2 regions of the Vallitalea pronyensis genome follow, and region 1 is predicted to be linked to the other one. Evidence: riboswitches for the same ligand, from Rfam matches in the RefSeq annotation. Region 1 holds a riboswitch; the other holds the start of a gene.
The links. Region 1 has a riboswitch for molybdenum cofactor ahead of HZI73_RS11090 (ECF transporter S component). Riboswitches for the same ligand answer to the same signal wherever they lie in the genome.
Positions count from the first base shown of each region.

Region 2: another riboswitch for molybdenum cofactor. It lies ahead of HZI73_RS08505 (FMN-binding protein); the one in region 1 lies ahead of HZI73_RS11090 (ECF transporter S component).

Region 1 covers NZ_CP058649.1:2,674,919-2,692,103, reverse strand. The annotation lists gene HZI73_RS11140 (response regulator transcription factor) at 1-105, opposite strand, end outside; gene HZI73_RS11135 (gamma carbonic anhydrase family protein) at 363-857, opposite strand; gene HZI73_RS11130 (methyl-accepting chemotaxis protein) at 932-2,932, opposite strand; gene HZI73_RS11125 (methyl-accepting chemotaxis protein) at 3,209-5,209, opposite strand; gene HZI73_RS11120 (flavin reductase family protein) at 5,550-6,140, shown strand; gene HZI73_RS11115 (S8 family peptidase) at 6,147-9,275, opposite strand; gene HZI73_RS11110 (RIO1 family regulatory kinase/ATPase domain-containing protein) at 9,280-9,993, opposite strand; gene HZI73_RS11105 (energy-coupling factor transporter transmembrane component T family protein) at 10,043-10,780, opposite strand; gene HZI73_RS11100 (energy-coupling factor ABC transporter ATP-binding protein) at 10,758-11,429, opposite strand; gene HZI73_RS11095 (ABC transporter ATP-binding protein) at 11,426-12,112, opposite strand; gene HZI73_RS11090 (ECF transporter S component) at 12,289-12,840, opposite strand; molybdenum cofactor riboswitch at 12,830-12,980, opposite strand; gene HZI73_RS11085 (hypothetical protein) at 13,082-13,492, opposite strand; gene HZI73_RS11080 (DUF2179 domain-containing protein) at 13,642-14,160, opposite strand; gene HZI73_RS11075 (mechanosensitive ion channel family protein) at 14,232-15,101, opposite strand; gene HZI73_RS11070 (hypothetical protein) at 15,293-15,847, opposite strand; gene HZI73_RS11065 (ABC transporter ATP-binding protein) at 15,952-17,185, opposite strand, start outside.
Region 2 covers NZ_CP058649.1:2,068,931-2,086,115, reverse strand. The annotation lists gene HZI73_RS08585 (vWA domain-containing protein) at 1-47, opposite strand, end outside; gene HZI73_RS08580 (hypothetical protein) at 44-835, opposite strand; gene HZI73_RS08575 (DUF58 domain-containing protein) at 832-1,653, opposite strand; gene HZI73_RS08570 (AAA family ATPase) at 1,799-2,755, opposite strand; gene HZI73_RS08565 (MFS transporter) at 3,060-4,292, opposite strand; gene HZI73_RS08560 (carboxypeptidase regulatory-like domain-containing protein) at 4,442-5,059, opposite strand; gene HZI73_RS08555 (DUF2785 domain-containing protein) at 5,253-6,062, opposite strand; gene HZI73_RS08550 (helix-turn-helix transcriptional regulator) at 6,229-7,173, opposite strand; gene HZI73_RS08545 (GTP-binding protein) at 7,427-8,353, opposite strand; gene HZI73_RS08540 (HD domain-containing protein) at 8,562-9,125, opposite strand; gene HZI73_RS08535 (2'-5' RNA ligase family protein) at 9,137-9,691, opposite strand; gene HZI73_RS08530 (hypothetical protein) at 9,865-10,137, opposite strand; gene HZI73_RS08525 (molybdopterin-guanine dinucleotide biosynthesis protein MobB) at 10,284-11,042, opposite strand; gene HZI73_RS08520 (molybdopterin-dependent oxidoreductase) at 11,124-11,645, opposite strand; gene HZI73_RS08515 (alkaline phosphatase family protein) at 11,667-13,145, opposite strand; gene HZI73_RS08510 (molybdopterin-dependent oxidoreductase) at 13,165-14,745, opposite strand; gene HZI73_RS08505 (FMN-binding protein) at 14,742-15,248, opposite strand; molybdenum cofactor riboswitch at 15,430-15,548, opposite strand; gene HZI73_RS08500 (sugar ABC transporter permease) at 16,019-17,185, opposite strand, start outside.

The DNA.
Region 1 (17,185 bases):
TTTACCATTGCTAACTGTAACGACTTCAAAACCTTCATTTTCAAGGCACACTTTGATTAACTCTCTGATTTCTAATTCATCATCTGCTACAATGATTTTTTCCATCTTAACACCTCTTTTTGGATTTTACTCCCTAACCATTGGTTGCCCATTGGCGATCTTATATAACCCACTCTACATCATTATGTCCCATAGACCTTACTGAAACATGAAGGATATCTTAACTTTTTCTTAATATTTTTTCTTTTTTACAAATCGTATTGGTATAGAAATTATGTAGCGTCATTTTTTATGAAACCCTTCCTGAATGCAATAAAACCATATATTATTTGACATATTTGCCACATAATATATGGTTCATTTTACTTATACTTACTTGCTGTATCCACATAATGTTCGGCGGATACCTTAAGCTGTGCTTTTTCTTGTTCCGTAAGCTCACGAACAACTTTAGCAGGTGATCCTAATATAAGCACTCCAGATGGGAAGCTTTTATAACTCGTTACAAGACTTCCTGCACCAACCATACTGAATGCATTAATAACAGCCCCATCCAATATGATACTTCCCATACCGATTAAACTATTATCATGTATGGTGCATCCATGAATAACACAATTATGACCAATGGTAACATAGTCACCTATATGAACAGGTGCATCGTCACATACATGTACGGTACTGTTATCTTGTATATTGGTATATTTCCCAACGTTAATTTGGTTAATATCGCCTCTTAGGACTGCCCCAAACCAGATACTAGACTTTTCACCAATCCTTGTATGCCCAATCACATCAGCACTAGGCGCAACATAGGCACTTTCGGCAATTTGGGGTTTACAACCTTCATCATTCATGATTATCACCTCAGATTTATATGGAGCTAGGACTAGTATAGCATAGATTCAATGGTTGTGTATATATGTATGGATTAATCTACTTTAAATCGGTTAGCTAATTCTTCTAAGGTCTTCGCCAGTTCACTGACACCTTCACTGTTATTAGCAATCTGTTCCATAGAAGCTGATTGTTCCTCTGTAGAAGCTGAAGCTTCTTCCGTACTAGCTGCATTCTCTTCAGCAATAGCTGATAAGTTCTGAATAACATCCAGTATTTCAGCCTTTTTGTTATTCACGATATCTTCTGTCTGGACAACCTTCTCCATACTCTCTTGTGAATTTTGGATAGCGTGTGCTATCTGCTTGTATTTTATTTCTGTTTCTCTTACACTAGCAACTTGTATCTCAACGGTATCTGTCACAATTTTTATTTTATCAACTGCATCATTGGCATTGGTAACCAGTTCATTGACAATCGCATCAATTTCTTTTGTGGATTCCGTGGACTGCTCTGCCAGTTTACGAATTTCTTCGGCAACCACAGCAAATCCTTTACCTGCTTCTCCTGCACGAGCCGCTTCAATAGCTGCATTAAGTGCTAATAGATTCGTCTGTTCAGCTATGGATGCTATCACCGTACTGGCACCACCTATTTTTTTAGAGCTTTCATTGGTATCCATAATAACACCGTATATATCCCTTGCTGATTTTCCACTTTCTTCTGTTTGTCGAATGAGTTCTTCAATTTCTATGAGACCTATCTCTACCAAATCAACAACTTGTTTGGAGCTGACTTGTAACCCTTTCATTTGTTCTTTTTCTTCTTCTACCAACGTTCCAAGTTCCATGGCTGTTTCTGAACCGGATTCCGTGTTACGGGCTTGGTCAGAAGCACCTCTAGCAATTTCTTCTATGGTTGAAGCCACTTCATTAGCTGCTGTAGCCGCCTGTACGGTAATTGTGGTCATCACATCTGCGGAATCACTTACACTCTTGGATATGGTTGTGATTTGCTTAATGAGATCTGTAAAGCTCTGCTGCATTCTTATTAACGATTGAGCGATGACACCTACTTCATCTCTTCGCTTAACATATTGTTGTAACTGCTTGTCATCAAGCCTTAGATCATACTGAGCTAATTGGTTCAGTACAACAGATACCTTTTTTAATGGTTTTGCTATCATACTACCAACGATATAGACAAAGATAAAGGTGATTATAATGGCAATCACAGCCGTTAATAAACTATTCTTCTGCATATCCCCTAACTCAGATATCACTTCATCAATGGGTGCGACAATACCAATGGACCACTGGGTACCATGAACAGGTCCATAGCCCATAATAGAATCTTTATTGTTCTCTGTGAATTGACCACTGCTTATCTCTTGATTGGTCATTTTATGAATGATACTTTCTAGTTTGGTTTCTTTTTTTTCAATGGCATCTTCTAATATGTTAAATTTATTGATCACTTGATCCACATCGTGATGGGCTACCATTTGTCCTTCGTGATTAATAATAAATGCGTATCCTGATTCACCAATCTTAACATCCGAAATAATGTTGCTAAACTCTCTTGCATCCTTTACACCAGATAACACACCAACAATCTTATCATTATGTTTTACAGGTGTTGCATAAGCAACGATGGGCAAACCATCAATTTTACTTTCTAATACATCTGAAATAACAGTTTTACCTTTTGTGGCCTCTTGAAAATATAACCGGTCACTTACATCTTGTGGCTTACCATTTGTAAAATGAGCAGTTCCATCTAGCTCAATATAATCCATAAAGATGTAACCACTTATCTCCTCTTCTCTTCTCAACAAAGTCATCTTATCTCTGATGGCTACACTGGGATCACTTATTTTCTCCATGGATGCGATTTTTTCTAAAACCCGCATTTCTGTATTAAGCCTTTCGGATACGACTTGAGCTGATTTATCTGCTATGATTTCCAGATGATTACCTGTTTTGTTAATGAGTGCGTCACTGCTTTGAAATAAAGATACGAGCGATAATCCCCCACTTAATAGTATAACAATGACACATATGGATACGACTAATCTTGTTTTAATACTCTTCATATCTGTCCCCTTTATAGTCAACATAATTGTCTAAGATTCAATTTTATTTTATCTTATATTGTAAAATATGTCAATAATTACCTTTTTATGTACTATTATAAAAACCTTTGTCAAGAGGGTATTTTACTACACTGGAATGCTATATTAAGAAATATTTTTTTATAGAATAGATGCAGATAAAGCGTATAAATGTATTGTATAAAATGTATAATTGATCATTTATACGCTTTTTGTATGTTGACATTAGAACAATGAACCTATACTTTGTTAATCAAGCTATATCTTAAATTTAGAAGCTGATTCGTCTAAAGTATTGGCAAGGGTAGATAATTGGTTACTTGTCTGAGCGATGACTTGGATGGAAGCCGCTTGTTCTTGGGTAGATGCTGCCGCTTCTTCTGTACCAGCAGCATTTTCTTCTGCTATGGCTGATAGGTTCGTCATGACTTCTAATATGTCGTCTTTTCGTTTTCTAAGTTCTGTACCCATATCGTTTAACTTAGTCACACTAGACCCTGCTTCTGCAATAGCTTGTGAAATCTCTTGATAGGTACCTTCCGTTTCTTTAACACTGGTTATCTGAGCTTGTACAATCTCAGAAACTTCTTGTATCTTGGTCACTGCATTATTGGCGTTACTAATGAGCTCATTTACCATCATATCAATTTCTTTAGTAGACTCTGTTGATTGTTCTGCCAGATTTCTTATTTCATCAGCTACCACTGCAAATCCTTTTCCTGCCTCACCAGCACGTGCAGCTTCTATGGCTGCATTCAATGCTAGCAAATTGGTTTGCTCTGCTATGGCAGCAATCATGGTACTTGCTTTGCCAATCTTCTGGGTGCTTGCATTGGTTTCTTTGATGGCTTGGAATATCTCATTGGCTGAACGACCACTTTCTTCCGTTTTATCAATTAAAGCTTCAATTTCAACTAACCCGTTGTTCACAAGATTGTTAACCTGCTTGGTATTATCATTTAACTCTGTCATAATCTCATGTTCACGTTCAATACAATGACCTAGCTCGTAAATCGTTTCTGAACCTGTTTCTGTATGTTTTGCTTGGTCCGTAGCACCTCTAGCAATCTCACCAATGGTTGTGGCTGTTTCTTCTGCTGTAACAGCCGTTTGCCTTGTTACGTCGGACATGGATTCAGATGCATCCCGTACATCTGTCGACACGTGCATGATGTTTTGTATAAGACCAATAAAATTATCGTTCATTTTAGATAAGGCATTGGTAATGGCCCCAATTTCATCTTTACGTTTATAGTAGTGCTTAACATGTACCATGGCATCCTTGCTTAACTCATAGTCGGATAAGCGGTTAATGGACATAACAAGCTGTTTTAGTGGTTTGGCAATCATCTTGCCAAACAGGTAAATAATGATGAGACTGACGCATAGAATAATAAGTGTTGTTTTGAGGCTTGATTCACTCATGGTATCAAGTTCACTTAAGACCTCATTAACAGGTGCAACAACACCCAGTGACCAATTAGTACCTTCAATGGGTGCATAACCCATGATGTATTGTTCACCATCTTCGGTATAGTCCCCACTTCCATTTTGTCGTGCAATCATTTGATTCACAATAGCTTCTTGTTTTGTCAACTGATTGTCTTGAGCGTGTGTTAACATATTGACTTGATCTGTGACTCGTTGATAGTCCAAATCAGCCACAATTCGCCCTTCATGGTTCACAATAAATGCTTGTCCCATGTCACCAATTTTTACATCTGCAATTAATTCACTAAAACTAGCAGCATCTCTAACCGCTACCAAGGTGCCTATTATACCACCATTTCGATTAATGGGTGTCGCATAAGTGACGATATCTGTCCCGTCAATTTTGCTCTTCAAAATATCGGATATAACCGTTTCGCCTTGTATCGCTCTTTGAAAATATTCTCGGTCAGCCAGGTTTTCAGGTTTACTATTGGTGACTTCTCCCTGCCCCTCTCTGTCGGTGAGAATCATAAACTGATGGTTATTTTTTCTTACCTCATCTTTTAAGGCGTTCATTTTTTCTCTCATGGTATAACGTTGTTCAACAATTTGTGATTTAGATGCAACAGCTTCAAGAACTTTTTTTTCTATGTTAATTCTTTCAGCAATAACTTGAGCCGATTTCTCTGATATAATTGTGAGGTTATTTTTCACCTTATCTAGTAGTGCTTTAGAACTCGTTGTGTAGGATACGAAAGCCAGTATGCTGCAAGACACTAACACAATAATCGATGTGACCACAATCAGCTTAGTTTTAATACTTTTCATCTTTCATCCCCCTTCCTTACTTTCCAACATTCTACCTTGTTTACCAAATCTTGTCAATATTTGTTCATGACAATAGGTAACAAGTCTTAATAGTCTCTTAATATAATAAAGCTTATTTTGTGATTACCACTATAAATAAAGAATATTATCGTAATTAGTCGTATATTATTGTCATAAAATTATTCTACAATAAAAAAAAATATCTTCAATAATAACGCTTTCAGGATGGGTCATACCATGCTATAATAACCATGTCGGTATACCTATTACATCGACCTTTTATTTGCAAACCATGAGCATGCACTTCATGCAAATTATTTTAACGAAAAGGAGTAAGCATATGGCTAAAATACAATGGAAACCTGGGAATATGATCTATCCTCTGCCAGCCGTTATGGTATCTTGCGGTACCGAGGCAGAAAACTATAATATTATTACCATTGCATGGACAGGTACCCTTTGCACCAATCCACCCATGACCTACCTTTCCATAAGACCTGAGCGCTACTCATATAAAATCATCAAAGAAACGGGCGAATTTGTTATTAACCTCACTACTGAACGTTTAGCAAAAGCTACAGATTATTGTGGTGTCAAATCAGGACGGGATATCCATAAATTTGAAGCCATGAAGCTAACTCCTGTGAAAGGTGTAGCCGTTAAAGCACCTCTTATAGCAGAAAGTCCTGTTAACATTGAATGTAAAGTAACCGAGATAAAACCCCTAGGTTCTCACGATATGTTTATGGCAGAAGTTGTAGCTGTCAATGTGGATGATGACTATTTGGATGCACAAGGGAAATTTCACCTGGACCAAGCTGCTCCTATCTGTTATTCCCATGGCAACTACTTTGGTTTAGGCAATAAACTAGGCTCTTTTGGTTTTTCTGTGGCAAAAAAGAAAGTAAAAGCCAAGAGAAAAGGGCGTTAAAACCCTTTACTCTTCTTTTTTCGCTTTATGAGCAAATACGATGATAAGAAGTATCAGACAAATGATAATAATAGCACTTAAACCAATTACCAACATACTGTATAAAGGATATTCTGTTTCATCATCTGGAAAATCATCCACTAAATGACGTTGACGCATATCTTTTTCACCTGTATTTTTTTCATCTATATTTTTTTCAACTGTACCTTGATCCCTTACCCTATCCTCTTTTCGTCTTTTTATCTTGCGCTCTTTTATTTTTTTATCTTGACGCTCTTCTGTATCATTGGGTTCATCATAGGTTTTAAATAACAACTCCAATAGGGACCTATCCGGATTCTTACTGTCTTCGTCTTCTAAACCATCATTGAATCGGATATCGTCATTAATGATGACTTGAAACGTAAATGTTGTGGATTGCTCCTTAAAATTATGAGCCGTTACATTGAATGTATAGACACCTCGCTCATTACCTTCAAAAAACAGGGTATCCCCCATGACGTAGCCTTGGTCCACCGTATAAAACAATTCATCTTTACTAGAGAAAACCTCAGTCAGATTAAGTTCAAATGTATGATAGGGCTCAATGGAAAATACATGCCGTGCATGCTTTAGCCTGGGTGCTCTTCTTCTGGCATTCTTATAAAAAGTACCACCTTTAACAATCACTTCTGCATCGGTAAAAGCCATGGGCATTATAAACTCGCCTTCCAACTCAAGCCTTAATCGATAATACCCATCTGGTATATGTTCATAGCTAAAATCATACATTTCATATGGTTCAATGCCTTGATAGGTATCGTTGTAACTGATATTGCCTTCATAGGTTTTACCTGTTATGGTATTTTCTAAAATCAGTTTCAACTTCTCACTATCCATGATATAACGATTATCATAGTCATCCATAATTTTCACAAGCACTTGACGCTTCTCATTAAAATAATGAAAGACGAATGCATTGGTCAACGTGTTGCCAAAGGTGATCTTGGCTTCATCATGGTTCATCAAATCAATGTCTTTATAGAGACTCAATCCATCCAACCCATGGTTTAATGTTGCATAGAACCGATAGCGATTAGAATTATATAAAACAGGAGTTATATTCTCTAACTTATCAAAGGCATTATAGGATTCATAAGGAACCGGTACGGTGTCCATGTAAGCCACGTGGGTCAGTAACTCCTGATGTTTATTGGCAATATTGGATGTATCCACAACAACTTCCTTTAAGTTATGTTCATCTAAAATGAGGTAATAGTCATTTTGTAGGGTATACAAATAACTACCATGATTAGCCGATATGAAAACCCGATGTTCACCATAATCCAACAATAACTCTTGTTGACCTTGACTAATATCGAAACCAACCCATTGGTACTGATTTTTAATCCCGTCATTGACAGACATATAGATATTGGCGTAACTGGCTTCCTCATAAAGTATGGTTTGAACCTCAACGGGTTTAAAGGATTTCTGACCTGTTGTCAGGAGTTTTTTGCAATAGATGGGTACTTTATGACCGTCATTGTTCATATCAGCTGGTTCACATATAGCCAATAGATAATCATATGTTTCCAATAAGCTTGCCATATCTAAGGTCATGTAATAACGCCCATTTTTAAAATACCCTTGCTGTTTATCGTCACCCAGATAAATAATGTCTTCATTATCAATACCGCCACTTAATCTTAAGATATAGTCTGTTGATAATTCGTGGCGTTCATTATACACTTCAAATACGAAGTTATAATCTAAAACTTCAATGGTATAGGTATCCATCTTCTTTCGTTGGTCTGCTTCTTCCAAATAAACATCTACTTGATGCTTACCAACAGGAAGGTCCACGTCAAATGTAATGGTAAAGTAACCTTCATCTTTAATAGCGTAGGTATAGGCATCTCTGCCATCTATAGCAATATGTACCCTTCGATTACCTGTTGATGAATATACTTTTAAGTAACCGGATGTGTAGGGTTCGAACACTTTTTTCCGAGATATGATGTCAAAAGACTCGTCCATGGAAAAATTGTTCACGTTTACAATGCCATGGCCATAAGCCTTGTCTTTCAGATCTAATCCCACATCATCACTGTAAACACTCAGTAATTCTTCCATGACAGGGGTATTTACCTCAGGATTCTGCAATCGCATCATACCAGCAATAGCGCTGATATAAGGTGCTGCAAAAGATGTACCGTCTTCATGATAACCATCTAATAAAGCATCTATTTGCTCACCAGGTGCTGCAATGTCAATGGTATCACCATAATTTGAAAACAGGCTGACATTGTCGTTCTCATTAACGGCACTCACCACAATAATGTCATCTTTTCCCGCAGGGTATACATGCTTAGTATCTATACAATCGTTTCCTGCTCCGGCTACGATGATTATATCCTGTTCAAGAGCATCATTAATAGCATCATCTAAGTGTTTGGAAAAGCCCATCCCAACCAACGATAAGTTAATCACCTCTGCGCCATGTTCCATGGCATAACGAATGGCTCTTGCAATGGTTGAATCATGACCTGTTCCATCATCATCCAGTGTCCTAAGTGGCATGATTTTAATATTTTTCGTTGTTGCATTAGCTATAATACCAGCAACACTGGTTCCATGCCCATTACCATCTTGTGGATCATCATCCTTTTCTATAAAATCATAACCATCCACTAAGCGATTATCAAATAGTGGCATGCTAGAATCAATGCCACTATCAATGACCGCTATGGTTATTTCCCCTTTCATATCTTTTAACATCTCTTTTAAGGCATTAACACCTGTTCGCTCATAAGCGGCATGTCCAATGTTACCTTGATTCACATGCGTTGTTGTGGCTTTTCTTATGTAATCGGGTTCTTTGTATATCACCGTATCTTCATGTTGAATGGGGTCCTTTAACTTAAGTATGGTGTTTTCCCCTTCCACCGTTGCCCAAGCAATATTGTCAAGAGCAATACTGATAACTTCTTCCCCTTCATTCACATGACCCTTAGGCCATACCAGAACCCGTTCAACAGAAGCCTTTTCTAATGCTTCTATAAAATCATGCCCTTTATGATCCGTACCATAAGCTGTTACATGCAAGATTATAAGTAAACTGCATAACCCAATTATTCCTTTAATTTTACGCATCCCATCATCCTTTTGTCTTATTTTTTTGTGCTATATCTGTCATCATTTTTTTTATAAGCCGTTTCTTCTCACCGCCCCAACGTCGTTGATTGATTTCTATAAGCTCTTGTTCCATATGGGTCATAAGCGGTTGAAGACCATAATCACATTGATTCACCATTAAGTCTATAAGAAGCTGTGTACATGCGACTTTCCACTTGGTAAATAAAGGATCGTATGTGAGAAGATAGGCACATAAACGCCCACCATCCATTTCTCTTGTTCCTTGACAGCATTCTTCAAAATCAATGCCAAAGATTTTACCATCTTGTACTAAGAAATTTCTAAAATGACTATCACCTAAACGCATATGTTTACCTGTTGCTTTATGGGTAAGCTCATAAAAAGATTCCAGCCATTGCATCAGTTGAATAAAAGTAGCTGAAACCCTCTTGTCATCAAAGGGGCTTCTCTCCTCAATTTCCCATTGGGTCAAACAGTCCAACAAGGTGGTTGGACCAATATATGTCATACGTATACGTTTATCCCTATAGTCAATTACCTGAGGTACAGCTAACCCATGATTATACAACAAGTGAAGGTAATACACTTCTTTTTCAAAATTACGCGTATTAACCTTCATTATTTTTTCTACGTATAAGGTGTTATCCTTGATATTCTTTACTAAAGACACTTGATTTTTTCGACTTATAAATGTTTTTAACTTCCTATCTTCCACTGGGTATCACTCACTTTATATGCTTACCTACTCATGACTACATTGCCAATCAACCATCGTACAGACTTAGAAAGATGATGAACACACATGTGCTTAGACCCACGATCACATAATCCAACCTCTTCAACCTTAATACAAAATAACTGGTACGATTTTCACAAACCCTTAGACCTTTGCACGTCATAGCAATAGCCATTTTCTTGGCTTGTACAATGGTTCCTGTTAGTACAGGCGTTATCATATAGTGGTAGAGCTTTATTTTTTTGCGTATAGGCAATTGTTTAATGGCAATTCCCCTAAGTTCTATTGCCGTTAGCACATCCCGAATTTCCTGGCTTAATAAAGGTATCCATTTTAAACCAATCATGACCATAAAAGCTAACTCATAAGGTATCCTTAGTTGAATTAATCCTTGTATAAGAACTCTTACAGAGGAGGTCATAAGAATCGTCCCACACATAATCATCATGAACATTCTTAACATAACCATTATCCCTTTTATTAAGCCTATATCTGTCAATAACATGAGACTTCCTATGCGAATAAGCCCATTACCTTCATGGGAAAATATACTTTGTAGGAACACCATGGTTGCAAATAAAAAAATTAAAGATTTTAATCGCTTCATAACAAGCCATAAGGGGCTTTTCAGCCATAAACTAACAGAAAATGTGATGATACTGATACCTATTAACAATGGAAGATCCTTGATGACCACTGCTAACGTGGATAAACAGGTTACCATCCACAGCTTCGTTCTTGGGTCAATTCTCTGATTGTGTATCATGAACAATCTTCCCTTCTTCTAAGGTAACAATTCGATCTGCATGTTTCTTAACAAATGCCCAATTGTGGCTAATCAAGACCATGCCGATACCCTTTTGATGCACTTTCATTAAGTAATTGGATAATTGAATCATTCTTGTATGATCCAAACCTGCTGTTGGCTCATCTAATATGAGGAAATCAGGCTTACTGAATAAGATACTAGCAAGTGCTAAACGTTTTAGTTCCCCATGGCTTAAGGTATAGGGTGAAGCTTGTGCTTTATGTTCAAGTTGAAAAAGATGAAGTAAGGCTTGTGCATTTGCTTCACCTTCCTTTGGGTCTTTTTCTAGTAATTCATGTGCCACTAGCAGCTGTTCTCGAACACTAGTAGCTACTATATGTTTCCTAGGATTTTGAAAGAGGTAGCCGATGCGTTGTCCCACATCACTTAGCGTCATGTTTTGACTAGCTAACCCATCAATCCATACTTGTCCACTATCTGGTTTTAAAATGCCTGCTAATAACTTACCTAAGGTGGTTTTACCAGAACCATTATCTCCTACAAGAGCTGTTATACCTTTCGACCTAATGTTTATTGACACATGTTTTATGACGGGCTTATTATGGGTATAGCTGTATAGAATACGGTCTGCTCTTATATCATTCACGTACGAATCTCCTTGTCATATAATGTCCCATCAATGAGGTGCATCACTCTATCTGTTATAGCCAAGTTCTCTTCTTGGTGGTCAACCATCATCATGGACATGCCTTTATCACTTCGTTTTCTTAGAATCTCATTCAATCGCATTTTACTAGCATGGTCAATATGTGCCATTGCTTCATCTAATAGGAGTATGGCAGGTTCCAGTACAAGTACGGATCCAAGTGCCACCAATTGCTGCTCACCTCCAGATAAGTAACTGGGATGTTGCATTCGATACTTTTCCAATCCTAATTCACCAAGAACCTCATTGACACGTTTTTTCATTTCCCTTTGGGGCACACACAAGTTCTCCAGTGGAAAGGCTAACTCATCCTCAACCGTTGAAGAAAATAATTGACTATGGGGCTCTTGAAAAACCATACCGATAAGGGCTACTCTTTCTTGTGGGGTCCTATCAGCCATTGATTGTTCAAGAATGTTCACTGAACCTGTCATGTTTCCGCCTATCATGTAGGGTATAATGCCCTTCATTACATAGCACAGTGTGCTTTTACCGCCACCACTAGGCCCCCTTATACCCACAATTTCACCTTGATTCAAATGAAAGTTTATATGATGCAATGTATCTTTTTCCTGACCTTTATACCGATAATTCAGGTTATCGATTTCAACAGCTTTTCGCATATTTTATCGGTCCTTCTGACCATCTCTTCCAATCTAAAACCATGATAATACCAACGATTAAAATCAGTGCACCCATCATTATGAGTATGTATTTTTTCATTTTTTTCCTCCTTATATGTTTGATGGAAACCATGAAACTAGTCCAACACCCTTGTTTATGTAGAATATCTTATATTTTATGCATTTTGTATGTTTCCTAACTTTTTAATGCTTTTAATAACTTGGTAAGCTAAAATACCGCCTAACCCTCCTGATAAAGTAGCTGTACTAAGGGTCAATATAAGAGGAATTAAAGGTAAATTAAAAAATAGTAAGTTGGATAAAAATGTACCCGTAAGGTTAGCTACAATTCCCCCTAAAAAACATGCCCATGCACTGGTACCCTGGCTTTTCGTGATGCCAAAGAGAAGATCCATCATAAGCCCTGGCATGGTATATGTAACAATACTCATGACACCATGAGAACCATATATACCCGTTATCATGACCATGATACCTTGGGTTAGCGCTATGAGGGTAGCCGTACCAGGCTTCTTAATAAGACCTGCTCCAATCACTATCCATATAAGATATAGACCACCTGCCAATGCTCCTCCAGGAATAAACAATGGACCTGCCACAATCTGAACCACTACTTTGATATAAGGTTTAACAGCAATACCCAGAGCAGCCATCATAGCAATAAGCATTAATTCGAAGATATGAAATCGCCTTAGAAATTTTTTCATCTTCCCTCCTTTCCACACCGGGAGGCATACTCGTTTCCAAATACACCCTATGAAGAAAAGGCTATGTCATTAGCCTTGTCTTCGACGACTAATTTCCCTTAGTTGCCCTTAGGAAAACAAGTTCGGAGTTCGTCTCTTCTTATGTGTTTATTATAATCTATATCCGAAACTTATGTCAATGTCATCCATTCTAGATTATTTTCTTAATTTTCTCTCTTAAACTGTGGGTAGTGGTAGACGCTTAGTCAAATAATAACTCTTCATCATAATATTTAGCTTTCCCCATAGGTGTAAATACCATCACATAAGCCAAATCAGCATCTGCAAAACGAGCATCTATAAATGGCTTCATCCTTAAGAAAATAGCTTTTGCTACATTTTGCAACGTTGGATTAAAGCGAGTTTTTGCTACAGGCATGGGAGGGTTCTTTGGATTGGAACGCCAGTAAGCTAATGTACGCTCGTCCCAAAATCTTCCCACAAGTTCTCTAAACATATGTTGTACCGTATACATGTTAGCAAAAAAACTTTCATTACCATCTTGTCCGACCAATCCTAGATCAACACGGATAATGGAATTAGTTGATAAACCGTCTTTTACCATATATCGCGCAATATTAACGCCATTATTCACATTAAGAAGCATCTTCATATCTTGCCACCTCCCTTCTTGATATTCATACAACTTAGACAGCTTGTACACTATTAATATATGAATACCCCATAAGGTTGGTGAATACGACAAAAGACCTTTTATCCACATCCACCATAAATGGTTCATTGGATTAAAGGCCTCTATACTTATTTTCTCAATATACCATATCCGCCATAGATAGGTTTAATCTCACTAACTGTAATAACGACATTTTCTTGACAAGCTCTTACAATGTTTATAAATTCTTTTGTTCTCTTACGTTGCACATGAGAAATCATAACAAAACGATTAAAATTCATACCTTCACCATTGATAACTGTTACAGCAAAACCATGCTCACGAATGTTGCTTGCTAATGCTTGACCATGTTCCTCTTTCACAATTAATTCAACCCTTGTGGTGCCTATCCCTATTTTTTCTTCCACTAGCGAACCAATATAATTCCCTACTGAAAAACCAATGGCATAAATAAATATTTTAATAGGGTCCTCTGTAATATCTTTTAACACAGTGGATATCAATAATACCCATATGATTACTTCAAAAAAACCAATGATAGCACCCTTTACTCTTTCACCTTTGGTTATAAGCACTATTCTTGTTGTTGCCAAAGTTACTTCTAATATTTTTACAATCAGTATTAATACATATAACACTCGTTTCACGTTCCTTCCCAATTTGTAAAATCCTCGTTATTGTATATCATTAAGATTTACCCGTTGATTATTAGTCGTCTTTAATCCTGTGTAACTCTTAATGTTGTATAAGCCAGTTGAATATCTTCTTCTTTTGCAAAAGCTTGTAGAATATCTTGCCACATATCGTTAATCGTATTTCGTCTTCTGCGTGGTTTACATAAATAACGTACAGTTAATTGTATACCACTGTCTTTCACATCGGTATACACAATGGGGGTTAAGTTTTTATAATGAATCAAATATCGTCTTTTCGCTTGATGCACCATTTTAGTAGCTTCATTGGATAAATGTAACGCATGACGATTACTGATATCCGTTAATATGTTTTTTGCCTTCTCCCAATGACTTTCAAAGGTAATCAAAACTTTTATTTCATTCCAAATATATTTGAAGCCTTTATCATAATTAGTTAAAGTATGCAAAAAGATATAATGGTTTGGTATAATAAGGATACGACCAGTACTCTGCTCACCATTTTCAACGTTTGATACTTCCATCAAACTGAATTGAAACATCCGAATGTCTATCACATCACCACTTTGTCCATTAATACTTATCCGGTCGCTTACTTTGAATGGTTTCCGAATAATAAGAAATACCCATGCCGCAATATTAGCAAATAAATCTTTTAAAGCAATAGCTAATCCAGCAGAAAGAAGACCAAAATATGTGGTTAAACTCGTTGTAGAATCTGACCATAAAAAAATACCAAATATTATAAAAACAGAACTAAAAAAATAGTACACTCTTTTTTTCATTTTATAATACTTACTGTTTTCCTCTATTGTCGAATAAAGAATACGATTAATGACTCGAATAATTAACATGATGATAACAAGCCCAATAATGGTCCATAAAATTTTAATGACGAAAAGGTTATTTTCTAAATATGCTAAAATGGAGTCCATATCATCCTCCTATTCCCCATAAGCTTTTTTTTCATTCTTGATAATGATAGTGCATTATCATGAGAAACTTATGGACATATATCTTATAACTAGTGTACTTACAGACGACTCATTAGTCAATATTATCTTTATATAATATCCATTAAAATAGAAAGACATGATACAGGCTTCTATACCATGTCTTTCTATGATTATGTTTGTTTTAGCTTAAATCGTTTTACCATTAAAACAATCACACCTACTACCACAAGTATGGTGCTTATGCCGACGGATAAAGCTTTTAACCGTGTCCATATATCTGCCATCTGGGCAACCCGTTCCAGACGTTCTGGGTAATGGGTCAATAATCTGTAGATATTCCAATTCTCAAAAAAATCAAATACTGGAGCCACCCAGCCAATTAAACCGATTAACCAAGGATGCTTCATACGCTGAAACAATCCAGTGGCTAACCATGTAAGGGTAACAAAATAAAATAACCCGTATGTAATGGGAAATAATAGATCAATGGGTATAATATACTTTAGATTAAAAGCTCTTCCCTCTTCTCCTAGACCCTCTAACACATCATAAGCTTTTTCAACGGAATAACCACCCATCTCTAAATCTAGAATGTTCTGCCCGCCTGTAATCTCCATTAACTTTGCAACACCTATATCCGAAAAACTAATCATATAGTAGACAATACCAACTAGGATACCTGCCATTAAGATGTACTTTGGCGACATTGACCTCTTTGAAACCATTGTTTTATCTCCTCTCTTAGGACATCTAAAAAAAGATAGTGCCGTCATACTGCACTATCTTCATTATATAATATTGTGTATAGAACTACCAGTAAATTCCAATGCTATTTTGTTTCCAGTTGATATGTTTCCCATAATGTCTGAAAGCAGCCTTCTCTTCTGACTAATTCTTGAAAAGAGCCTCTATCGACAATGGAGCCTTCGTTCATAACCAATACTTCGTCAAATAGCTCTAAGAGATGTAAGCGATGAATACTACAAATAATACACCTATCCCTATAAGCCTTCATGATATGTGTCATCATATGTGCCTCATTCACCACATCCACATTACTGGTTATTTCGTCCAGAAGCAATATGCGCTTATTTTGGGCAAAATAGAGCCCTCTAGCTAAAGCTAATCGCTGCTTTTGTCCACCTGACAGATTAATACCTTTTTCTTTGATAGAGGTATGGATACCATCTGGAAGGTCCTTAATGACTTGGTCTAATGCTGCAATAACCATCACTTCTTCCAGTACGTGTTGGTCCACATCCAAACCAAATGTTATATTGTGAAGGACTGTATCATCAAATATTTCCGATTCTTGACTGATTAATCCCATGTCATGATGGATAGCGTTAAGATTTGTGTACTTTTTATCATCCACCCATATGGCCGTTGCATCTGCTTCATAAAGAGATGCCAAAAGGTGTAATATGGTACTTTTACCTGAACCACTAGAGCCAACAATAGCAATCTTCTTACCAGCTTCTAGTGTGACATCATGCCATGTGATGTTGGAGCCTTCTGCCCCATATTGAAATGCAATATGTTCAATACGTATACTATGCCAAGGTCCCAGCTTTTCATTAGCGTTATAGCTTTCATAAGAAGGTTCATCTAAAATAATGTCCGTTGAAGCAATAGCTGTTTTCCAGTTAAGTGTATCATAGAAATTACTCACCAACTCAAATATGCTATGACTCATTTCTCTAAAGTAAGTAATTAACATCACCAGATTACCAATCAGAAAAGCTTCACCAGAAGATGTTTGAGACAGTAAATAAAAGACAATCACAACAACCTCTGTCAGTATACCACCGAATGCAATAAGAAAACATCTTGGTTGATTAATGCGAAACTCACGCATTTGCTGGATATAGTATTCTTCATACATGTGATTTAATTGTTTATCGGTTTGTTTTTTTAGTTTAAGGGTAATGATGGTTACGACATTCATGGCATAATCTGTTAATTTTGCAGCTAAGCCATGATAGTATTCATGGATATCTCCCAGAATACCTTCTATCCTTTTATTCATCTTCATAATAATGGTTAAGTTGATGCTTATTAAG
Region 2 (17,185 bases), 610 kb from region 1:
ATAACAATGGGTATAAGCAATAAAACGTACCAATATGCTATTCTCATATAACGACCTCTTCTTTCTCATGAATAGATACCCCTATTTGTATGAGTTCTAAACGTAGTTGCTCTACCTGATCCTCATTCACTTGTACACCACTAAACTTATAGGTATCGCATTGGTTCAACCATTGTTTAACGATTCTTTGGTAGGGCTTAGTACTCTCAATATACTGAATTTCCATCATGATTTCTCCCGATGTTTTCCCTATAATCTTACATTGAAACACAACTTCCATGTATCCTTTAAGGATGGCAGTCATCTCCACTAAAGCTGAAGCTGTCGATATATCTACCGCTTCAAGAGCTGATTTGAATCGCTCATAAGGGGGCAATTCTTTTGCTTGACGGTTCCTAAGTTTACCAATAAGGAGGATACATCCGCTCAGAACAAACACACCAATGATGACCATGTAAAGTATGAACCAAGGAACGCTTTTTCCATCATCTCTTGGTGTCAAGTCGCCTTCAAATATATCATCTCTTGGCATGTCCTCTAGGGTGGAAGCTATGGCTATTGTTATATCTTGATTGCCTATTGCAATGGTGGTATCACCAGGTTCAAATGAACGAATTGTAACCTGATAACCTTCATTTGTTTCTTTGATATCAACAACATCAAACGCTGTGAGCGCCTCACGCAGTGCTTCTTCATCAACAGCCTGAGACTTAATGTCTAGGGTAATTAAATCCCCAATATAGATATTTCGCTCCTCTGCCATAATAGGCTTGGTCATGACACATAGGCAAATGAGGCATATAAGTAACGGGCGTTTAAAGCTTATATTTCTCATCTTAACCCTCTTTTCATAAAAAACATTTTTAATTTTTTGACATAATCTTCATTGGTGTAGATGGATATCATGTTATGTTTATTCAGGCTTTTAGCAGGTTCTAATGCGATTTGATTCTTATGATTATCCACCGTCATAATCTCTCCAGTTTCCAGGTCTTCGAAGGTATAGACTGCTCCTGATGGAATCCGTTCCTCAATAGGATCCATGACACGAATCATAATTAAATCATGCTTTCCAGACATGCTCTTAATGGCATCTTCATAACCTTCATCCATAAAATCGGATATCAGAAAGAGCACACTTCTTCTTTTCATAATGCGGTTATAATAGTCGAGAGCCTCTTTAATCTGGGTTCCTTTTGACCGAGGCGTATAACTTAAGATGGTATCAATGATGGATAACACATGTCGCTTGCCCTTCTGAGACGGAATAAACTTCTCAACTTTATCTGTAAAGAGAATCATGCCCACGCGATCGTTGTTTCGGTTGGCTGAAAAAGATAAAGTGGCACCAATCTCCGCAATTAATTCTTTTTTCCTTCCAAAATCATTGGAATGGGAGACATCAATCATCAGAAACATGTTTAATTCACGTTCTTCACTAAATTGTTTGACATAGGCTTGGTTATGCCTAGCCGTTACATTCCAATCTATATTTCTTACATCATCACCATGATAATATTCTCGAATATCCTCAAATTCCATACCTTTACCTTTAAAACTTGATCGGTATTCACCTGAGAATATTTCATCCACTAATCTTTTGGATTTGATTTCGATATGTCTTATTTTTTTGACTAACGCTGCAGAAAGCACCTAAGTCACCTTCCTTCTCTTACAAAACACTATCTTGTATGTCTCATACCATAATCCCTTAATTTATATGTAATGTTATCCTATCTTCCATTGAGATAAATATTCTATACCTATGGATAAAAACTGCTTATTCCGGTTATGTAACCTAAGGCAAATTTATGGTATCAAGAATATCGCTTATCACATCCTCAACCTGTAAATCTTCTGCTTCCGCTTCATAGGTTAGTAACACACGATGTCTAAGCACATCATAGACCATTGCCTTCACGTCGTCTGGCAAGACATAGTCACGGCCTTCTAAGAATGCTCTGCCTTTTGCTGCTTTTATCAGGTTAATGGATGCTCGAGGTGATGCACCACTTGCTATGTAAGGTGAGGGTTCTCTGGTTTTTAATACAATATCTAAAACATAATTCTTGATATGTTCATCAATAAAGATATCGTTAATCTGCTCTCGTAATCCCATGATCTCCTGTGCGGAGATAATTTTATGCATGGATGGTGTCTTATAATTGCCTGTTGTAAAGCGATCAATAATTTCACTTTCTTCATTTCGTGAAGGGTATTTGATTTTAAGCTTCAACATAAAACGATCTTGTTGTGCTTCTGGTAATGGATAGGTACCCTGCTGTTCCAATGGATTCTGTGTAGCTATGACTAAGAATGGCAGGTCAAGCTGATAGGTGGTGTCGCCAATGGTGACTTGTTTTTCTTGCATGGCTTCCAGTAAAGCCGATTGCACTTTTGCTGGAGCTCGATTAATCTCATCTGCAAGAACCAGATTGGAGAAGATGGCTCCTTGTTTGATAACAAACTCGCCTGTTTTTTGATGGTAAATTTCCGTACCTAATATATCAGCAGGAAGCAGGTCAGGTGTAAACTGAATACGTTGAAAATCAATTCCAACTGCTTCAGCTATTGTACTGGCTGTTAATGTCTTAGCCAGTCCTGGTACCCCTTCCAGTAAAATATGTCCTCCAGTTAATAAACCGATGATGATTCGGTCAACCATATAGGCTTGTCCAATAATCACCTTACCAATTTCTTCTCGCAGATTGGTAATTAAGTGCTCATTTGTTACTGTCATGTTGTTCTCCATCATATACCTCCTAAGTACTTAGAACTGTATCCTCGTTAAACACAGCTTATTTCAATAGTCTATTCTATCATGAAGTCCTTGTTTTTTGCTACATAAAAAAACAATAACACCTATTTTCTGTATAATCAAATCTTTCACAAAAGAAAGGTTAATTATTGTCACGGGTATAATTATAACCAAATAAAGCCATGTATTCAATACATATATTGTATCTAAATTGTAAACAATTAATGAACACTAGACGTTAAAAACTCATTGTTCTTAACAGATAAAGTCTTCTTCTAACGGAATGAGATGTTTCTCCATCTTATTTCTTTTTAGGTTTTGGTGATACGATAGAAAATAATGCCGCTATTGCTGTTAACCCTATCATCATATAGGTAACTTGCTCATAATTGCCAATACGCTCATAGCCTGCTCCAATCATCATGGGACCTATGGCAGATCCGATGACTAATAATGTCATGGTGAGTCCGCTGATGGTGCTTAGGTGCTTCCTACCATAGTATTCTGGCCAGATAAGCCTTCGACATACATTCTGAAAGCCAGTAACAGCACCCGTCATAATGGCATATAGGATGATCATACCCATTGTTTTGGTGGTGGCTAATACATATAAAGCTATGCACTGTATGATGAAACTTACACCATAGATATGATGAACTTTTACCTTCTCAAGTACCATACCCGCAATAAATGTAGCTGGAAATGAACATAATCCTATCACACTAAGGGTCATTGCCGCTACTTCTGGTCCTAACGCTTTTGAAGCCATAATAGAAACTAAGTGAAAGTACAAACCTGTTCCAACGAGAGCAGGTATGGATTGGCTGAATGCCATTCTCCAAAATCCACCTGATACCACCGTTTCCTTAAGAGTCCAACCATCACGATCATCGGATTCCTGTGTGGTTACAGCATTTTCCTGTTCTACATTTGCAGGCTTATCATACAGAAAGAGATAGATTAAAGGTATGAAAATTATGCATAATAATCCTCCCCATACAAACCAAATACGACGCCAAGGCATAAGGGATAATAAGTATGTATTGATGGGTGGTATCACAACCGAACCTACCACACCTCCTAACGTGACAAGACTAAGTGCCATAGCACGCTTACGGGTAAACCAATTAGGAACTAAGGTGGAAGGTAATAACACCATGGAACCCTGTCCAAATAAGCGTAAGCAGAAAAAAGCCAATATCAATAACATGGCTGATGGTAACACCCCCATGGCAAAACATGTAACGCCTAACAAGCTACCTATTATTAATGTCATTCTACGATGTCCCCATCGATCAATCTGTCGTCCTATTAACATCAGTAATAAACCTGCACATAATGTGGCTCCCGAATAGTAAACGGATACGGTGGTACGGCTTAAGTTAAAACTTTCAATAAAATGCTCTGTAAACCCTGATATGAAATATGTTTGTCCTGGTCCTGAGAAAAACACGGTGAGTACAGATAATGCTACGATTACCCATGGATATCGCGTATTCTTCTTATAGGCTTCATGTATTCTGCTTCTAATCATAATGTCTCCTTCTGTATAAGTATCATCATTCAATAGTTATTCTAGTTATTATAACAAATAAATGATAAATGTCTACTTCAATATGTTAACAAGCATTGTGAAAACCTTCTCTTACATTACTACTTTTCAATAATTCTTCAAAATGTATATTATTCTTTGAGACTTGGACTCCAATGATGCATTCCATAATTTTGATTTTCAGGTTGTTTTTTTAACCCAACTAACTCTGCATAATAATCTAGCATATCAAACACCGTAAATCTATGAAACTCTCCGTTTTTATACGAAGGCTCATTTCTTCTTTCCGCTACAATGGGATTCATTATTATTGTTTTATGATTTATTGTGTTTTTATATTCATTAACTGGCACATTAAAATGAATGGTTTCATTATAGCCATCAGCAACAGTTATTACTGTAATCGTTCCTATCTTCCTGTTTTTAAATCTTGGATCTCTGTTAACTGATACAGTGGTTTTCCAGATTCCTTTTTCACTTGTTAAGCCTGATTGCATAATAACTCCAGTATTATCATTAATAAGAATAATTCTAGCATTCTTTATCGGTACATATGACTTATCACTTATAACTACACTCCCTTCAATAAAATATTTAACTTTAAATACCATATCTGAAGTTATCGTATTATTATCTTTGGAAAAGACAGATAGTAAATCTAAAATAGGCATTAAAGACATACCAGCTAATAGTAATAAAAGATATTTGATTATTATTAAAAATATGCGTTTTCTAATCATGAGTATCATCTAATCATCCCCCAGTATTATATATATTTTGAGAAGTATGTATTAATACATCAAACTTCACGGTCTATTTCCTGCCCAATAAACAAAAAAAAGACCATAAGAAAGCTACTTTTCTTATGGCAATTTTGTTCATATTAAACCAAGTATTATACTAAGGTTATGTTGTATTAAACGCTCATTTATTCTTACAGACTTAATACCTTACTGAAAACTCTTCAATCATAACATTGTCTATTACGTCAATAATCTCACGATCATATCCTGATTTTCTTAATCTAAAATATAAGCTTCTTAGAAAGTTTTTTACATTGCCATTCTTAAGACAGACAACATCATAATCTCCTTCTTCCTTTTTAAAGCTTTTTACCCAGTTAATGATATCTACTTTGTTCAACTGGTCATTTCTAAATATGGTTTCTGTTGTTCTTGCCATTCTTTCATCTTCACCATGGATATAACCGTACTTACTGACTCCAATTTTTGCTTGAATTAAAGCTAGTAGTTTCTTTAATTCCATCTCCGTAACTTGTTGATGCTGTGCAAAGCTGTTGAGTGCATCGGATAAATGTGCTGTTGCATGTGCCCATCCTTTACCTTGTACATATCCTCTATAATCCACTTCTTCATAGCCATATCTTATCAGCGGTTCTAATACGGCATGATAGTCAAAATCTTGAAGTTTATACCCCAATACTCCTACGATAAGCACTGAAAACGTTCGAGTAAAGACAGAATCATTATCTTCTTTACCTACACCATAGAAGAGGTATTTTTCTGACATAAGCTGTTCCAATAGCCATTTTTGTTTATCGTCTGAAAGGTAGTCCTTATCAATTAACGTCCATAGACATTCAAGCACTAAATGATCCCTTAATACAGGATCAATATGACCAATATGTGTTAGCAAGTCTTCCAATAATGCGTCGTTGTTGATGTCAGCAGGTATCTTCCATTCGTTATCACGAATAGGTGCCAAGAATTCTTTTAATGCCTTATCATTCATTTTATCACCTTTTCCTTTAAATTACTCAGATAGAATTATCATCTCTTTATATTCTTTGTCTTTTACATTACCTTACACTCTGCTTTTCTTATTTTAACAAAACAACTCTGACAAGGTCATGTCAGAGTTGTTTTATTAATGAAAAAATCCTATTTCTAGTCTTCATCTATTGATTATACTTCTGTAAAGTTTTGTGACAACAGGCTTTAATGCTATCAATACATTCCCTAGGTTCTAAAATTGTTACTTCATCATGATTTTCGATAGCTAATAAGATGTATTCAATCAAATAATCCGTTTCTACAGTTATTTCTACCTTTTCTCTAAGCTTAATCATGTCACCATTATACAGTATCGCATCGTTTTTCATCACTTCATACAGGTGCTTATCCATTTCCAGCCGAACTTTATATTTTTTATGTGATTGTTTTAATTTATGATTATAAGCATCCACAACTCTTTGAGTATAATCCATATGTGATAATGCTATCTCTTTGATTCTATCTAATCGAAAACAGCGGTCACCTTTTCTAAGGTGACAGTAACCATATAAAAACCATCCACCACTATTAAACATCAGGCGATAAGGTGTCACCCTTCTTTTAATCTGCTCATTTCTTAACGGTGTATAGTAAGTCATGATTAAGTCTTTATAAGTCATAAAACTCTCAATGATACCTTCAAATAAACCATCACAGTAACAATCTGGTAATATTCTTTCCATGTTAAGGCCTACCCTGAGGAGTATTTTTTGAAATTGTTCTTTTTTTTGCTCATCCAGCATATTGAGTAGTTTATGTGTCAATGTCTCAGAAGTTTTATCCATATTGGGTACTTTTATAGCTTTACCTGCTTGGATACATAGGAGTAGATATAATATTTCTTTATCATCAAGACGCAGGCTGGGTAGAAAATAGTTATCCTGTATTCGGTAACCACCTTCATAACCTTCATAGGATACAATGGGCACTTTTAGCTGGGCTAAAGCATCCATATCTCTATAAATGGTACGCTCACTAACCTCAAAAAAGTCGGCTAATGCTTTAGCCGTCATTTTTTTATTTTCTTTTAAGGCATAGATAATGCCTGTAAGGCGTTCTAGCTTTTTCATGTACGTTCCTCTTTTTTTAGTTATTTCTCTTCATCATTGTATTTGTTATTGTCATTATTACCTGAACATTATACTTTCAGTAAATACAATGATATAAATCAAGCACATAATCCATGGATTCATTATAAGCCATGCTTATTATAATTTCAATATGACCTTTAAGATAGCAAATTTGATTAAAAAAGTACATAGAAAAGCTGATAAGCTTTATTTTTCTCTTATCAGCTGTTGCATTAACTTACACTTGTACCCTTTATTCCATTTTAATATCCACTTGCCCTTTTAAAGCATCGGGCATCATTTCTTGTATACGTGTGATGAGTTTCGTACCTACATTGGATATAAGTACAATTTTATTATTGTCTTCACTGGGGTCGTTATACTCACATACCTTTAGATGGTCCTGTACCCCATCTATTTTATACGTGATGTGGTCTAAGCTTAATAATCCCTTTATGCGATGACAGAAAGGTTTAATCTGTTCAAATAGCTGCATGACGTCTTCTATCTTCACATTTTCTTGGTTAAACATCAGTGTTAACGTTCTAGGACGGTTACTTTCTGTGTTGGATGTTTCACCTGGTTGTTGACTAAATGCGTGACCAATATTAAGTTCTGTGGCATCCACTTGCCCATAAGTGGTTTCAATAAGCTTTGCTTGATGATTGAGTTCAACAATGATTTTTCTAATCTTATCCTTTGTTGCTTCATCAATCAGATCGGTTTTATTTAAAATAATGGTTTGGCTGTGACGAACCTGATTAGCAACACTTACCATCATCTCATATTCTTTTAGAAAATGCAGACAATCAATGATACATATGGAACCTTCATAAGAAAACTCTTGTGAACACTGGCTTTTTAATAACGCCATAATGGTCAACATGTTGGATGGGTCTGCAAGCCCTGAACTCTCAATATAAATACAATCCAGCTCTTTTGATATAAGCTCCCTTAGACCTTCTATAAAATGGTCTTTTAGACAGCTGCAAAAAATAGAGCCGTTGGTCAATTCAATCATGTCCATGTTATCATCTTGAATCAATGTGCCATCAATGCTGGTTTTACCAAATTCATTCATGAGAACACCCGTTTTATGGGTATTACTTTTCAATTGATTTTGAAGGAATGTTGTTTTCCCAGAACCTAAAAATCCTGTTATCAGATACACCTTTGTCATATCGAGCACCTACCATCTTTTTAACCGATTAATTGTATCGAACACTACTGTTATTTTCTTACTATAAGTTTAACGAATTCTGGCTTCTTTTTCTAGCAGTATCCTGTTCAATTTTGTACTATTTTGTGTATTTTACTAAGGCAAAAAGGCTGTCTTATATAAGGAAATAAGACAACCTCTTCATGTGTTGACATATTTATTTTTTCTACTACCCTAATAAACTATACCCTTCCTTTTGAATCTTTGCTTCATGTTCCATTAACCCTTTGACGATAATGTCCACATGTTCAGCAAATTCAATACCAAGGGGTTCTATAGATGCAACTAATTCTTCACGGTCAACAGCCTTAGCAAACGTCTTGGTTTTCATCTTTTTCTTAACAGACTTTGCTTTTAAACCTTCAAGCCTTGTTGGCCGCATTAAGGCAACGGCTATAATGAAACTTGCCATTTCATCTACGGCATGGAGGCATTGGCGTTGTTTCGTATCTCGGGGTATACTTGAATGAGAACCATGGGATAAAATAGATTGAATAAAATCATCATCTAAATCTGTATCCTTTAACAATTCTGGTGCATGATGAGGATGCTCGTCCGGATATGCTTCAAAATCAATATCATGAAGTAATCCCAATAAACCCCACTCATGCTCATCCTCACCAAATTTTCTCGCATAAGCCATCATAGCTGCCTCAACGGCTAATGAATGTCGCAAAACCCGGTCTGTCTTTACATGTTTTTTTAATAAGAATAACGCTTCTTCACGTGTCATATTAACCTCCTCTATGGCACTAATCTCTCTGAAAATAGTGTTTTAGCAGAAACATATTGATGGCCATCATGTAATACCTCAACAACCCCTATTTCAACGATATGTCCTTTCAATGGTTTAAAATCTTTTAGCAGATAATTTATAACATCGGTTATAGCGTTATTATCTAAACCAAATGCAAAGGTACAATGAGCGTCCCAGTTACCAGGGATATAATATTGACTTTGGTTATGATATTGTTGAAAATTATTGTGATATGCCTTATGAAAATCCAATAGTTCTGTTGTAATGGTCGGCTTTAAAAATACAGTTCCAGTTGTTGGAAACGTCCCGATGATATCAAATTTAAGTTCAATGGTATCACCATATCCTTTATAATACTCAGAAAAATGCTGTTGGAATTCTTGTAAATCCTCTAAATCATTGTATAATGCTAAGGATACATGCGGTCGAGTACCTTCCATGTCATATAAGCTGGATGCTATGTGATTCAACGATATTTCCTTCCACTTTCTTCTCACATAGTCTTCTACCTCTTCTGAAAAGAATAATTCAATTGCATACATGTTAAGCCCTCCTTTTTGTTAATATGATCAATAGCGCTCAAATAATATTTATGTAAGTATAACGAATAAAGAAAATATGTACAATACTTTTTTTATAGAAATAATGCAAAAGCTATGAGGTGCTCCATGGAATGATTCTTCATTAAGAGGATTTTAATCCTATACGCATAAAATTATAATCGCCAATCTGGTCCAAAAAGACTACCAAATCGTACCCAGCCTTCTTTCATAACACCATTCACTTCATAGTCTATTCTATAAACCATACGCCCTCTGCCCACGACATGAAAAGGACCAATGCCCGAAAAAAAGTTGCGTCTTTCATAACTTAATAACCTGCCACCCATGGACTCTATTTGTCTTTTAATCTTTGCTTCGTGTCCCACGACGTTTAGAAAATAGATACCTATTCCTATAACAATAAATATAACAACCATCACTTCCATTATAAGTCCTCCTATCATCATGTCACATATGTTGACTGGGTTCTTACTATGGTATGTATTATATAATTTTTTATCGGCTTTTTCAATTGCAGTATTGTTATGTGGTACATGATTAATAATCAGATATGCTAACTTTTTTATTAGAATCAATCATACTTATCATTTTGCATATCTATTGTAATGGTGCCATTGGACGTATAGCCCTCTAACTCCCCTACAACACCAAGTATCGCATTTTTTAATATCTTTTGAACAAAAGGTACCATGGTGATGACTTGACCATTTATCTTTAAGGTGATGTGTCCCTGTCCTATGACACAGTCCTGTCTTTTCTTCTGACCTTTTAAAATGCGTTTACATAGTTCTCTACAGCTATAACCACAAGCGTTACAACAGGCTTCATCATAATCAGGTAAGAGTTCAAAGGTCTTCTCTTCAATGATATCCACAAGTCTGCTCACATTTTTTATAGCACTTATAGCTTCATAACCTTTATAGTCATCCATGACATCAGCAATTTTTCCAGAAATGAGGAATGTGGTATCATCCCATTTTTCTTCGATGTCACTGACTTTATCAGCTGTTACGATTTTGGGGACAATAGAGTCACTGACCCCCTCAAGAATTAAATAATCCACATCATAAAAGCTGGCTATACGATGAATACCTAACCTTTCTTGAAAAAGTATATCCGTTTCGTGAAAACCTCTTGCTGTAATCAGTTCTGCACCTGCTTGTTTATGCCGATGGGTATTTGACCCTTCTGTATCCATTTCAAATTGTTCATAATGGATATCTTTTACGGTTCCAACGGAATAACGGCGTTTCTTAAGCTCCCTAATTATGCTCTCAATGGTTGTTGTTTTGCCAGACTTGGTATACCCTACAACAGAAAAAACCTTCATCCCTTACCTCCTATGTACATTGATATTTACATCTATCCCCATTACATAAATCCAATATTGACTCACCAAACGTCACTTCAACTACTTCAGTTCAGCTGAATAAGCATATTTACACCAATACTGGCTAAACGCGTCTTTTCTAATAATCATCTGATAGGGACCTTTCCCGCCATCTTCTCTGGTTCCAATTAATTCACCCTCCCGCATGTAAGCTAAATAGACATTATCATCTTCCATGACTTTATCCGTACTAACAGATACTACATACCCATCAATAGCAGAAACAATAACTGATGTCTTCCCTTGGAAACATACCTTAGCCTTTTCAAGGATAGTCTTTAACAGTACACCTGTATACGTATAAGGAATGGGGTCTTTGCCATTTGTTTTTAAATGAGCTTGAAAACGTTCTTCCCCCATGGCTTGAATCTCCACCATATTATAAGCAGCAATCTGTTGCCCATCATCATAAATAGTAAAGATGGCATCATCATTTAGCTTGGTTTTTCTAGCTGCATTTTCTTGGTTTAGATAAGCTGTGATCCCTACAACCAGCACTAAAAAGACCATGATACCTGTTATCATCATCGTACTCTTTTTCATATTCCCTGCACTCCTCTCTCCTTATTGTCCACCATCTAAGATAATATAGGGTACCATTAAATCTTCAACTCTAAACTCACCGTGGCTGCCACCGTCAGCTGTATCGTGCATGCCATGGTCTGATACGATAATCACTTTACCATGCCAATCTTTAACCAATCCTTGAACATAGTGATCGACTACTTGTATTTGTGCCATCACGTCGTCGTGGATATGTCCTACTCGATGGCCCACTTCATCAATACTGTGAAAGTGTATCAGGGCTAAGTCATGGCTCCCATCCAGTAATGTTTTAGCTGCTGTATGATAGATTTCATCATCCGTATAGCCATCCTTGTTGTGATCAATATTAAGTATGGGTTTAACAGAAGTATTTAATATGGAAGCATTCCCTTCTATAAGGACACTTTTTTTATGCAAGGCTTCTGCTTTGTCAAAAATAGATGCCACGTTTAACTCTCTATAACTACGATCGACTACACCATTCACATAGGGCTCTTTCCCAGTAATCATAGCTGCAAATCCAGCATTGGTTACGGGTTTATAAACAGTGCTTGCTTTTTGTACCTCTTCGACCTGAGACAAAAACAAATGTGGCAGATGGTTTTTCATATGGCTATACTGCGCATATGAAAAACCATCTAGAAATAATATCAATACCTTCTCATTATTTTCTAGAAAGTGGAGTGTATCATAATAGGTATCCATAACTGAGTGATTGGGCGGATTCACCATAAGCCCCTTTATATCTCTAACATAAGTACATCCATCTTGTGTCATATAATTCACCTGGTTTTGTCCAATGTCAATGTAGCCTTCAACATCTGTTGCATACCTATGCTGGCCTTCTTCATTCATTATGAGCAGATGATGTCTATCATCTGTAATGATGCTTGTTAATGGGATTACTTTCTTTTCCTGCATCACACGGACACTTACCGTCTCACCATTCATTTCATAGCTGGTGTCTCCATCATGATAAGGGTATACCTGATAAGTCTGAGTAAGTAACTCACCCATGGACAGATGTAATGTTTTATCCTGATGGATAATATTAAGACCCTTGGTATGGTTAGGCGGCTCTGTTTCTTCCTTAACGATAATGATTTCCTTGATATGTTTTATGCTGCTGTTAACAGGATGCTTTTCTGAAACATATACCCATTCATTCTGTGTGGCATAGCCTATGTAAGTATCACGTAGTGTATCCCCATCCAACCGAACCATAAAACCATCTTCTGCTTTTAGTATTACATCAAATGAAGGGTAGATGACATGATATGAGCTAATGAAATCATATAGCTCCACGGCTTCTATGGTTGCATCCTTATAGGAAATGTTTGATTTATCAAGCTTCCCCCATTCCTCATGAAGACTTATCCACTCTTCAAGATCACCTATCACTTGTAATGAAGGCAGCATTGCTTGGTGTTTTTCACATGCCGTTAATACCAATATGCATAATATACTTAAGATACCTATTCTTAGCTGTTTTCTCATCACCCATCTCCAACTCTCATCATTTAACGATTATTTTGCTTACACCTTTCACCCACGTACTTGCATACGTTGTGTTTTGTACCAATTGAACAAGATTATCCGGGTCTATAAGAGGTACTTCATTTTTAGCCACAGCTAATAGGGTCTCTTCATCCACATCCTCTTTGGATAATTCAATTTCGAATCCATCCTTTGCTATAATGACCAAGGTATTAAAATCTTCCACTTTCAAAAAATACAATACATCAAGGACTCTATAGCCTTCCCAGTCCTCTTCATTTTTCTTATCATCTTTTACTCGTTCTGTATGGAGTTGTGCCCTTTCAAGCTTTCTCTCGGCTCGATCCTTTGTCAATTCAAAACTGCCGTCACTTAATCCCTCCACTGTTATTGTCCAAGGTATTTCCTGATTATCCGATGATGTCTCATTCTTCTTCGTATCATCCTTTACTGCTCTATCTACGCCATTGGCATCATCACTCACTTCAATGGATAATATGCCCTTTACTCCTGTTGATTTTGGCAGAGACTTATCAAACATAACGCCATATTGACCGGAATCATCTAAATAAATGATGCCCCGATTAAGATGGTTCTTGCTAATCTCCACTTGATAACCATCACCCGATGTGAAGACGTAATCCTCACCAGTTAAGCCTACTTTATCCATAAAAATATCCAGTGAGGTCCCCACCTTGCCACTCATTGTTCGTTGTTCTAATAAACCAATACCTTGTGAAGCGGAAGCAAACAAGGTATCCCCTATTTTCAAGGTGAAAATATGTTTCACATGCATTCCTTTTGGTAGATCGGGAACTGTAAAAAGAGGTATATCCTTTCCTGTGGTCTTGATATAGCCTTTCATCAGCACATCCATATCTTCTGATTTCTCAAAACCATCCGATGCCATAAAATGACCCAAATCAACGTCTTCCTTGGCATAGGCATTCAAGAGATCCGCTACTTTAAAGGCTTGGTCTTCACTGTCATAATAGGTGTAGATATCTGATTGTAATTGTTCAGCAGCTGTTTCCAGTATAATCACCTTTTTGGGATCCATGGTATTAGATGGTAGGCTTGTATCATTTTTTTTCACAAATACTATTTCATTCAGGTTTGCTACAAAGTACATAGAACGCACACCATCTATTGCAACTCTTAAAGGTTGTTTCTTCTCATCCAAATACGTACCATTATAGGCATAAGCAAGTATAATATCTTTTTCTTGCAGTATCTCTGATGTGACATCAATGGCATAACCATCACCAGCAATAAAGCGAATCACACTAAAATCTTTCTGTGAGATTCCTTTTTCGCTCAAGATGGTATCCAGTATAACACCTGTTACCTTGTCCACGGACTCTTCACCACTGGAGGAAAGATGCTTAACATCTCGTGTCACAGATTCCATGGCATAAATATCATTATAAACGACTGAAAACTCATGGTCTAACCCAGAAAAGAGAAGCTCTCCTTCATAAGATAACCCCTCTTTAGATATCGAACTGCTTCCAGCCTTATCTGCTTGTTGACACCCTGCTAACAGCATACATAACATCAGTATTACCCCTATTTTCACCACACAATTCCCTCTATTCATCGTATCCCTCCATTCTCTTCTAAACATGTATTAATACCTTCTACAACCGCTTTTGATGTCACGGTCGCACCTGTAATAGCTACTACATCCCCCGGACGTTCCTTCTTCATCTTGACTACCTGAAGTTTGTGGGTTACTGGCAGCATAAGCCTCTTTAAAAACCATGCTTCCTCTACATACCCCCCATAATCTTTTGTTTCATTTTGATATAGAATATCTACTTGCTCTATGTCTTCCTCACTAAGCACCACATACATCAAAATAACATCCTCATAACCTTGATTAACAACCATATACCCCGTTTGATTATTTTGAAGATCATATACTCTCAAAATTTCATCACTTTCACTTTTTTCTATCCGTTCATTGTATGTTGCATCATAGTCCTCCAATAGACTAGCGAATCTATTCTCATACGGATTTTGTGGTTCTTTTCTGACAATTTGTCCTATACCTATACCACACAAAATCATGATTAACCCCACTACGAAATATTTTTTCATAAGCCTCTCCTTCACTTTGATTAAGACACATAAAGCATACCGCAAAATGTATTTATCCATTAGGTATGTATTCTTAACGCATATGAAAAATGCTTCTATTCCCTGTCCTATATTCAAGGACTTTTCTATAAAATAAAAAAGCCACCTAACAAAAAAGGAAGCCCGAAATAAACCATAATAGTCTTAAGGTTTCATCATTCCTTTCCACAACGGGAGGCATAACCTTTTCAAATTACACCCTATCGGTTTAAAAATCATGCACGCATGTTTAGATAAATAAACTCGGAATTCCATCTATTATTAAAATTTAAATCCGTCCGTTAACCATGTTAACAAACACGCTAACCTTACTCCTCATTATATAAGACCCAACCTATCCCGTCAACCAATCCACACCTTCATATTGATGATATACATCCTACAAATATTACACCACTCCAACATACAATACCCCTAGCCCCATCTATCACCCTAGTCGATGAATAGGTATTAAAAATCAGTGATGTTTAATCCTGCTTAGAAAACCTTAGCAAATGAAAAGATAGATTCCGTTAAAAAACTTAATTGTCTGAGCTTGCGAGTTTTAAGTTTTAGGAAGCTATCTTGGAATGCGCTCTAGTTGTTCTTAGCAGGATTAATCTGAACAGATTTTTAATACCTATTCATCGACGGATGTCTTGCCCTACACTCATCTAGACCAACAAATAATGAGTAATCCTCTAAAACACAACAAAAAAGGGCCTCATCAGCCCTCTTATAAAACATGAACATTAAGCTTTTTTCGAACGCATATTCCTTGTCTTCACATCAAACACAACCGCAGCCACAAGCACCAATCCACGAATAATATATTGATAAGAAACACCTACATTCATCAAATCCATTCCCTTAGACAAAGATGCCATAACCAACGCACCAATAATGGACCCTGTTACCTTACCAACACCACCAGACGCTGACGAACCACCAACAAAAGCACCTGCAATGGCATCCAATTCAAACCCCATACCAGCTGTAGGTGTTGCCGACTGTAACCTGGCGGTAAACAAAAGACCCGATAAACCCGATAACATCCCCATGGAACCAAACACAACAAACGTGATAAATTTCACACTAATACCGGATAACTCAGCCGCCTCTGGATTACCACCAACAGCATAAATATGCCGACCTAACGTGGTATTCTTAGTCACAAAATTATAAATCACAACCACAATGGCAACGATAACAGCCGTCCAAGAAAAACCTTTAAAACTGGCTAACTTCCATATAAAATACATCACAATGGCGGATACAAACACTAACTTAGCTATAAAAATAGGTAATGTACTTACCCGCAACCTATAAGCTACCTGTTTATGACGATTCCTAATTTCCATGATGACATACAAAAGAACAACTGCTACGCCAATAATAATCGTTAGCACATGCAGATGATCATTGTTAAATAAATCTGGAATATAACCATTTCCTACAGCATTAAAAGCATCACTATCTGTAAAAATCGTGGCACTATTGGTGGTACGAATCAATAATCCTCTAAAAATGGTCATGGCTGCAAGTGTTGCCACAAAAGCTGGAATCTTAATTTTTGCAACCAGAGTTCCTGTCCATACCACCCCTATTAGAGCGCCAAGTATGAGCACCACTGGAAAAATTAAGTAGAGTGGCATGCCAACCTTAGAACTTAATATAGCCGCTACAGCACCTAAAAATCCAGCGATATAGCCTACGGACAAATCAATATGTTGAATAACAATGACCAATGTCATCCCCACCGATAAAACGGCAATATAGCCCGTCATATCAATCAGGTCAGATATGACCCTTGGGGTTATGAATAATCCATTTGTCAGGGTTGTAAATATAAGGATAATGATGGCAAGTGCAATGTACATACCATAATCTCTTATATTGTCTTTTATTGCTGATGTTAA